Orrella dioscoreae: one gene and its partner. The protein of the gene in region 2 interacts with the protein of the main gene of each other region in a pairwise test. Links are inferred from orthologs where the notes say so. Each region holds a gene or a part of one and is shown on either strand. Other genes may lie near its edges.

What was found. The genes of interacting proteins can lie anywhere in the genome.
Region 1: the proteins of ODI_RS22080 (region 2) and mrdA interact in binary tests that used the Escherichia coli proteins (3 or more experiments, as listed by UniProt). The link is inferred for Orrella dioscoreae from one-to-one orthologs.

What each region holds. Positions count from the first base shown.
Region 1 is NZ_LT907988.1:4,449,107-4,453,777, reverse strand. Bases 797-3,696 are described here. They hold mrdA (penicillin-binding protein 2), read left to right. Parts: upstream 797-1,142; coding sequence 1,143-3,251; downstream 3,252-3,696. Other genes in these bases: rodA (rod shape-determining protein RodA), read left to right, coding at 3,248-3,696; mreD (rod shape-determining protein MreD), read left to right, coding at 797-1,124. In the rest of the region: rod shape-determining protein MreC, read left to right, coding at 1-562; more of mreD, read left to right, coding at 618-796; more of rodA, read left to right, coding at 3,697-4,384; ODI_RS20405 (LysR family transcriptional regulator), read right to left, coding at 4,420-4,671. UniProt on the Escherichia coli protein: Catalyzes cross-linking of the peptidoglycan cell wall. Responsible for the determination of the rod shape of the cell. Is probably required for lateral peptidoglycan synthesis and maintenance of the correct diameter during lateral and centripetal growth.
Region 2 is NZ_LT907988.1:4,823,822-4,827,876, forward strand. What follows is about bases 278-3,356. They hold ODI_RS22080 (penicillin-binding protein 1A), read left to right. Parts: upstream 278-632; coding sequence 633-3,080; downstream 3,081-3,356. Other genes in these bases: ODI_RS22075 (shikimate kinase), read right to left, coding at 278-518; ODI_RS22085 (SMP-30/gluconolactonase/LRE family protein), read right to left, coding at 3,143-3,356. Outside these bases: more of ODI_RS22075, read right to left, coding at 1-277; more of ODI_RS22085, read right to left, coding at 3,357-4,055. UniProt on the Escherichia coli protein: Cell wall formation. Synthesis of cross-linked peptidoglycan from the lipid intermediates.

The DNA of each region.
Region 1 (4,671 bases), 370 kb from region 2 along the record:
CGCCGTGGTGGTCGAGGTGCTGTACGAGCCCGCCAGCGCCTTCAATCAGCGCCTGGTCTTCAACAAGGGCAGTTCCTCGGGCATTGCGCCCGGCATGCCCGTGATCGACGAGGGCGGCGTGGTGGGCCAGATCGTGCGCGTCACCCCGATGACGGCCGAGGCCGCGCTGCTCACCGATGACCAGGTGTCCATCCCGGTGCAGCTGCTGCGCAATGGCCTGCGGCTCATCGCCTTTGGCGGCGCGGCGCAGGGCAAGGTCGAGGTGCGCTACCTGACGGCCGACGCCGATATCCGCGAGGGCGATACCCTCGTCACCAGCGGCGTGGGCGGTCTCTTCCCGGCAGGCCTGCCCGTGGCCCGTGTCGATCTGGTCGAGCGCGATTCCGCATCGGGTTTCGCCCGGGCGGTTGCCGAGCCACTGGCGCACCCCGAGCGTTACCGGCATTTCCTGGTGCTGCAGGTCAACAGCGCCATTCCTGAACCGAGCGCGGCGCCGGCTGTCCAAGCCGATCCCGCGCCCACCACCAACGACGCAGACGGTGCAAGTCCGAAAGCCGATTGACCCCTCCGCCACGCGTTCGCGCGCGAGCAGCCCGCCCGTTCCCCGGCCCAAGTCGGTGGAGCCGGACACGCTTGTGCGCCCCGCACGCGGCATGTTCGTCTGGGGCACGGTGCTGTTCGTCTGGCTGATTTCCCTGTTGCCGTGGCGCCTGTGGCCGGCCGCGCCCGACCTGCTGCTGCTGGTGCTGGCATTCTGGTGCGCCCATGAGCCGCGCCGCGTCGGCATGATGGCCGCATTCGTGTTCGGCCTGCTGATGGATGTGCACGATGCGCGCCTGCTGGGCGAGCACGCGCTGATCTACACCTTGGTGGCCTATGGCACCATCGTCCTGCACCGGCGCCTGCAGCGCTTCGACCTGTTCGCGCAGGCGCTGCACATGATGCCGGTGTTCGTCGTCGCCCAGCTTTTCGGGCTGGCGCTGCATGCCTGGCTGACCGGCGCCTGGCCGGGCTGGCACTGGACGCTGGGCCCTGCCGTCACCGCGGCGCTGTGGCCCGTGGTGGGTTGGCTGCTGCAGTTGCCGCAGCGGCACTCCGAAGACACCGAAGCATCGAAGGGCTGAGGCCCGCAGATCCGCCCCATGTTCGAATTCAAGCAGACCGGCCAGCAGCAGAAACAGCGATTCAGGCTGCGCGCCTGGGTCGCTGCCGTGTTCGCGCTGGCCTGCTTCGGCGTGCTGGTGGCGCGCCTGTGGCATCTGCAGGTCGACCGCTACGAAGGCCTGGCGGCCCGCGCCGACCGCAATCGCATCGCCGTGGTGCCGATTCCGCCGCGTCGCGGCGAGATCGTCGACCGCAATGGCGAGGTGCTGGCGCGCAACTATCGCGCCTATACGCTTGAGGTGGTGCCCGCCATGGCGGGGCCCCTGGACGAGCTCTTCAAGTCCTTGCAGGGTCTGGTGCCGGTGACCCCGGCGGATGAGCGGCGCTTTCGCCGCCGCGTATCCGAGTCCAGCCGCTATGCCAGCGTCATGCTGCGCAACAACCTCACCGAGGCCGAGGCCTCGGGCTTCGCCGCCCATTCCTTCCTGTACCCGGGCGTGTCGCTGAAGGCCCGCTGGGTGCGCGAGTATCCGCAAGGCGCCTCCGCGGGGCACGTCGTGGGATATATCGGCCGCATCTCCGAAACCGACGTCGAGATGCTCGAGGAAGAAGACAGGCTGGGCAATTACCGCGGCACCGAGGTCATCGGCAAGAAGGGCCTGGAGAAGACCTGGGAGAGCGTTCTGCACGGCCGCACGGGCCTGGAAGAGGTCGAGGTCACGGCCACTGGCAGGCCCATGCGCACGCTGCGGCGCATCGACCCCGTGCCGGGATCCAAGCTGGTGCTGTCGCTGGACATGGGCTTGCAGCGGGTGGCCGAGGAAGCGTTCGGCAATCGCCGCGGGGCGCTGGTCGCCATCGAGCCCGCCACGGGCGATGTGCTGGCCTTCGTGTCGCAGCCCTCGTTCGATCCGAACCTGTTCGTCGACGGCATCGACGTCGACAACTGGAAGCTGCTGAACGAGTCGCCGGACCATCCGCTGATCAACCGGCCGCTGTACGGCACCTATCCCATCGGGTCCACGTACAAGCCCTTCGTCGCGCTGGCTGCGCTGGAGCTGGGCAAGCGCCGCGCGGGGGATCGCTTCTATGACCCGGGCTTCTACGAGTTCGGGGGGCAGCGCTTCCGCAATGCCGGGTCCGCCGTGTATGGCATGACGGACATGACGCGCGCGCTGGTGGTGTCGTCCGATACCTACTTCTATTCGCTGGGCCCCGAGATCGGCGTGAACGCCTTGCACGATTTCATGAAGCCTTTCGGCTTCGGCCAGCTGACGGGCATCGACCTGGAAGGCGAGCGCCGCGGCATCCTGCCCTCCACCGACTGGAAGCGCGCCGCCTACAAGAGCCGCGAGCAGCAGCGCTGGTACGCGGGCGAGACGATTTCCGTGGCCGTGGGCCAGGGCTACAACTCGTTCACCTTGCTGCAGCTGGCGCAGGCCACCTCCGTGCTGGCCAATGACGGCGTCTACATGAAGCCGCACCTGGTGCGGGGCGTGCTGGCCTCGGGGTCGGTACAGGTCGAGCCCACGGTGTCCGAGCCTTCCTACAAGGTGCCGCTGAAGCAGGCCAACGTCGACATCATCAAGAAGGCGCTGGTGGAGGTCGTGAACTCAGGCACGGCGCGCCGTGCCTTCGCGGGCGCGCCGTATCAAGCCGCCGGCAAGACCGGCACGGCACAGGTCTACAGCCTGCGGGGCGGGCAGTATCGCGCCAGCCAGATCGACGAACGGCTGCGCGACCATGCGCTCTTCATGTCCTTCGCGCCTGCCGACAAGCCCACCATCGCCATCGCGCTCATCGTCGAGAATGGCGGCTGGGGCGCCAGCGTGGCGGCGCCGCTCGCGCGCAAGGTGTTCGACTACTGGCTGGCGCGCGACGGCAAGGGCGGCGCCAATGACGTGCCGGGCGCGGCGCCGCCGGGCGACATGCAGGGCGAGCCAGGACCCGACGAGGATGCCTCCGACCACGCGGTGATCGAGGAGGACGCCGACGCGCCGCCCGAGATCGCGCCGGCGCCCGCCATGGGCAATACGCCGCCGCCCACCACCGATACCGATCGTGCGCCGCCCGCGCCCGCCACCAAGCCGCGCGTGCCGCCGGTCGTGAAGGCAGCAGGCAGCGCGGCAGGAAATATCGCGCCGTGAAAAGTCTTCTGAACGCCGTCGTGCGCGTGCTGACCGCCTTCGACTGGCCCTTGCTGGCCATGCTGGTGCTGTTCACCGCGCTGGGCCTGACCGTCATGCATTCCGCCGTCGGCGGGACGGATTGGCGTTTCGCCGACCAGGCGCGCAACTTCGCGATTGCCTTCGCCGTGATGTGGGCGGTGGCGCTCATTCCGCCGCCCATGCTGATGAAGCTGGCCTTGCCGTTCTACCTGGTGGGCGTGGTGCTGCTGCTGGGCGTGGAGTTCATGGGCGAGACGAGCAAGGGCGCCACGCGCTGGCTGAACCTGGGTTTTGCGCGCATCCAGCCGTCCGAGATGATGAAGATCGCGGTGCCCATGATGCTGGCCTGGTACTTCCAGCGGCACGAAGGCGAAGTGCGCATCCGTGACTACCTGGCGGCGGTGTTGATGCTTGCGCTGCCCTTCCTGCTGATCGTGAAGCAGCCGGACCTGGGCACGGCCTTGCTGGTGTTCGCGGCGGGCTTCTTCGTCATCTATTTCGCGGGCTTGTCGTTCAAGCTGCTGGCGCCCGTGATGATCGTCGGGGTGGTGAGCGTCGGCACGTTGATCTACTACGAAGAGCCCTTATGCCAGCCCGGCGTCGACTGGGTCGTCCTGCACGATTACCAGAAGCATCGCGTCTGCACCTTGCTGGACCCCAACGCCGACCCCTTGGGCAAAGGCTTCCATACCATCCAGTCCACCATCGCCATCGGCTCGGGCGGCATGTATGGCAAGGGCTACATGCAGGGCACGCAGACGCACCTGGACTTCATCCCCGAGCGCACCACCGATTTCGTCTTCGCGGTGTATGCCGAGGAGTTCGGCCTGTACGGCGGCATCATGATGCTGGTGCTGTACGGGCTGCTGCTGGCGCGCGGCCTCTTCATCTCGTCGCGCTCGGCCACGCAGTTCGGGCGTCTCCTGGGCGGCGCGTTGACGATGGTGGTGTTCGTCTATGTGTTCGTGAACATCGGCATGGTCGCGGGCATCCTGCCCGTGGTGGGCGTGCCCTTGCCGTTCATGAGCTATGGCGGCACGGCGCTGCTGACCATCGGCATTGCCTGCGGGATGCTGATGAGCGTCAGCCGGCACCGCGCGGGCAAGACCTGAACGCCTGAGCGCCGTCCGGGCGCGCCGGGCCCCGCTCAGCGCGCGAAGCCCAGCCCGTTGCGCTGGCACCAGACATCGCGTTCGCGCCGGAACCGCCGGCCTTCCCGCAGCAGCCATCCCTCGACCAGCGCCACACGTTCGTCGTTCGCGCGCCCGGCCACGTAGTGATAGGCCGCGCGCGACTTCACGGCTTGCCGGCGCAAGGGGACGAGCCTGCCCGCCATCAGGTCTTCCAGCACGAGCGACAGCCTGCCCATGGCAATGCCCTGGCCGCTGAAGGCGGCGCT
Region 2 (4,055 bases):
ACCTCTTGGTAGAGCGGCTCGCGCTGGGTCAGCAGGCTGGCCAGCGTGGCGCGGGGATTCGGGGTGGCCAGCAGCGGCCGGTTCCGGTCACGGCAGGTCCGGCGATACAGTTCATCGACGTTGGCCCGTAGATAGACGATGATGCCGGACGTCTTGAGGGCCTGGCGGTTGGCCTCGGCCAGGACGGCGCCGCCGCCCGTGGCCAGCACGATGCCGCGGCGCGCGACGCAGGCGGCCAGCGCGGCGGACTCGCGCTTGCGAAAGCCCGTTTCGCCCTCGATCTCGAAGATGGTGGGGATCCGGACGCCGCAGCGCGCTTCCAGTTCGTGGTCCAGGTCCAGGAATTCGCGGCCCAGCGCACGGGCCAGGCCCCGGCCGATGGTGGTCTTGCCCGCGCCCATCATGCCCACCAGGATGATGGGCAGGTCATGAGGCAGCGACACGGTCTCGGCCGGCGGCTGGGGGACGGGGTCGGGGGCCGGTGCCGCGTCAGGGCAGGGACTCGAAAGCGCGTTCATCCCGGCATTATCACACTGCGCGGAGTTGCCGGGGCGCTACACTGAACGATTCGGTTACAGAAACCTCTGGCCTACCCGGGTGTCTATGTAAGCTACCCCGTAAAATCGCTGGCGATGAGCAAAACCCCCTCCCCCCGTACCAACAAGCGCGACGAGGCCCCGGCGGCCTCCTCCGGCTCGTGGATCACCCGCTTCCTGGTCAAAAGCGCCATTTTCTTCGCCGGCCTGGGCCTGTGCGGTGCATTGCTGGTCGGGATGGCGCTTGCGCTGGCCTGGCCCAACCTGCCCGACCTGAACGCCATGACGGACTACCGCCCGCGGGTGCCGCTGCGCGTCTTCACGGCGGACAACGTCCTGATCGGGGAATTCGGCGAGGAACGCCGCAACGTCCTGCGCTTCAACGAGATTCCCGACGTGATGAAGTCGGCGGTGCTCGCGGCCGAGGACGACCGTTTCTACCAGCACGGCGGCATCGACTGGATGGGGGTCGCCCGCGCCGGCCTGACCAACATCATCAACATGTCCAAGAGCCAGGGGGCCAGCACGATCACCATGCAGGTGGCGCGCAATTTCTACCTGTCCTCGGAAAAGACCTATTCGCGCAAGTTCTACGAACTGCTGCTCACGTTCAAGATCGAATCGCAGCTCACCAAGGACCAGATCCTCGAGCTGTACATGAACCAGATCTACCTGGGCCATCGCGCCTACGGCTTCGCGGCGGCCTCGCGCACCTATTTCGGCAAGCCGCTGGCGGAAGTCACCGCCGCCGAGGCCGCCATGCTGGCCGGCATCCCGAAGGCGCCCTCGCGCTTCAACCCCATCGCCAACTTCCCGCGCGCCGAGCTGCGCCAGCGCTATGTGCTGGGCCGCATGCAATCGCTGGGCTACCTGACGTCCGACGAATACAAGACCGCGATGGCCGAGAAGATCGAGCTGCGCTCGGCCCAGGGCACGCCCGCCGGCGGCTACGCCATCCACGGCGAATACGTCGCCGAACTGGCGCGCCAGCTGCTCTACGGCGTGTACCAGGACAACGTCTATTCGCGCGGCCTGAACATCTACACCACCGTCACCTCCAAGGACCAGGAGGCCGCCTATCGCGCCGTGCGCGAAGGCATCATGGACTACACCCGCCGCGCGCCCTACCCCGGCCCCGAAGAACAGCTGGAGATGCCCGCCGGCATCGAGAACAACGCGGCGGCGCTGGACGAATTCCTGGACCCGGTCTTCGACAAGTACCCCGACAGCCAGGACATGCTGACCGGCGTCGTGCTGGCGGCCAGCCCCACGGAAGTCCGCGTGGCGCGAAGCTCGCGCGAAACCGTGGTGATCAACGACAAGAAGTCCATCGCCATCGTGGCGCGCGCGCTGAATGACCGCGCCAAGCCCGAGGCGCGCCTGCGCCGCGGCTCGGTGGTCTACCTGCACAAGAACGGCGACGACTGGGAAATCCTGAACATGCCTTCGGTGCAGGCGGCCTTCGTGTCGGTCGTGCCGCAGGACGGCGCCATCCGCGCCATGATCGGCGGCTTCGACTACAACCGTGGCAACTTCAACCGCGTGACGCAGGCCTGGCGCCAGCCGGGCTCCAGCTTCAAGCCCTTCATCTATGCGGCCTCGCTGGAGCGCGGCCTGACGCCCGCCACGCAGATCTCGGACATGCCCTTCGAGATGACGGCCGCGCAGACCGGCTCGCGGGCCTGGTCGCCGAAGAACTACGGCGGCGCCTACGAACCCATGCTGACGATGCGCAACGCGCTGTACAAGTCGAAGAACATGGTGTCCATCCGGATCCTGCAGGCCATCACGCCGCAGTATGCGCAGGACTACGTGACCCGCTTCGGCTTCGACAAGTCGCGCCAGCCCGCCGTGCTGCCGATGGCGCTGGGCGCGGGCCAGGTCACCCCGCTGCAACTGGCGGGCGGCTACTCGGTCTTCGCCAATGGCGGCTACCGCATCACGCCCTACCTGATCGACCGCGTCACCGACGCGACCGGCCGCACCATCATGCAATCGCGTCCCACGGTGGCCGGCGACGCCGCGGCACGCGCCATCGACCCGCGCACCGCCTACGTCATGGACGACATGCTGCGTGGCGTGGCCACCTCGGGCACGGCGGCGCGCGCCCGCGCCATCCTGAAGCGCGGCGACATCGCCGGCAAGACGGGCACCACCAACGACTCGGTCGACGCCTGGTTCGCCGGCTACACGCCGTCGCTGGTGGGCATCGCCTGGATGGGCCACGACCAGCCGCGTTCGCTCGGCTCGCGCGAGACGGGCGGCGGCGCCTCGATGCCGATCTGGGTGAACTACATGCAGACGGCCCTGAAGGGCGTGCCGGAGCAGCAGCGCACACGTCCCGACGGCCTGATCGTGGACGGCGGCGAGTTCTACTTCTCCGAATTCCCGCCCGGCCAGGCCGTGGCCCGCCTGGGCCTGCCCGAGCCGGACTCGCTGGGCGACTTCCTGAACAACCTGATCGGCGGTGGCGGCCCCACCCCGCCCGAGTTGTCGCAGGACGGCAACCCGCCCTGGCGCGAAGGACAGCACGTCACGCCATGACGAATGAAAGAGGGCGGCCAGCAAGGCCGCCCTCTTTCATTGCGCGGCACGGCTTGCGCCTGTCAGACCGCCCCGCGCGTCTCCACGTACAAGGCATACAGCGAATGGCTGCTCGCCATGAACAGCCGGTTGCGCTTCGCGCCGCCGAAGCACAGGTTGGCGCAGCGCTCGGGCAGGCGGATGTGGCCGATGGGCTTGCCCGCGGGATTGAAGACCATCACGCCGTCCAGCTCCTCGGGCTTGGCCTCGGGCGCGCCGCTGCTGCCCCAGCCGCACCACAGGTTGCCCGCCTCGTCGCACTTGATGCCGTCGATGGCGCCGGGGCCGTTGGCGTCGATGTGCAGGCGTTTGTTCGAGAGCGTGCCGTCGGCGCCCACGTCATAGGCCCAGATGCCGCGCGACGGCTGGCGCCGTCCTTCCACCACGTACAGCACCTTCTCGTCCGGCGAGAAGCACAGGCCGTTGATGCCGGCCAAATCGTCCAGCAGGCGCGTGACCTGCTTGCCGTCGGGGGCGATGCGATAGAGCCCGTGCGGCAGTTCGGGCGTGGCCTTCTCGCCTTCCCAGTGCCCGCCGATGCCGAAGGGCGGATCCGTGAACCAGATGGAGCCATCGCTGCGGCACACGATGTCGTTGGGTGAGTTGAAACGCTTGCCTTCATAACGGTCGGCCAGCACGGTGATGCTGCCGTCGTATTCCGTGCGGGTCACGCGGCGCGTCAGGTGCTCGCACACCAGCAGGCGGCCTTGCCTGTCACGCGCCAGGCCGTTGCTGAAATTGGCCGGATGACGGAAGACGCTGGCCTCGCCCGTCGTCTCGTCCCAACGGATGATGCGGTCGTTGGGAATGTCCGAGAACAGCAGGTAGCGGCCATCGCCCACCCACACCGGCCCTTCGGCCCAGCGAAAGCCCGTGGCCAGCTGCTCCACGCTGCTGCTGTAGATGCGGTACTTGGCGAACTCAGGGTCCAGGATG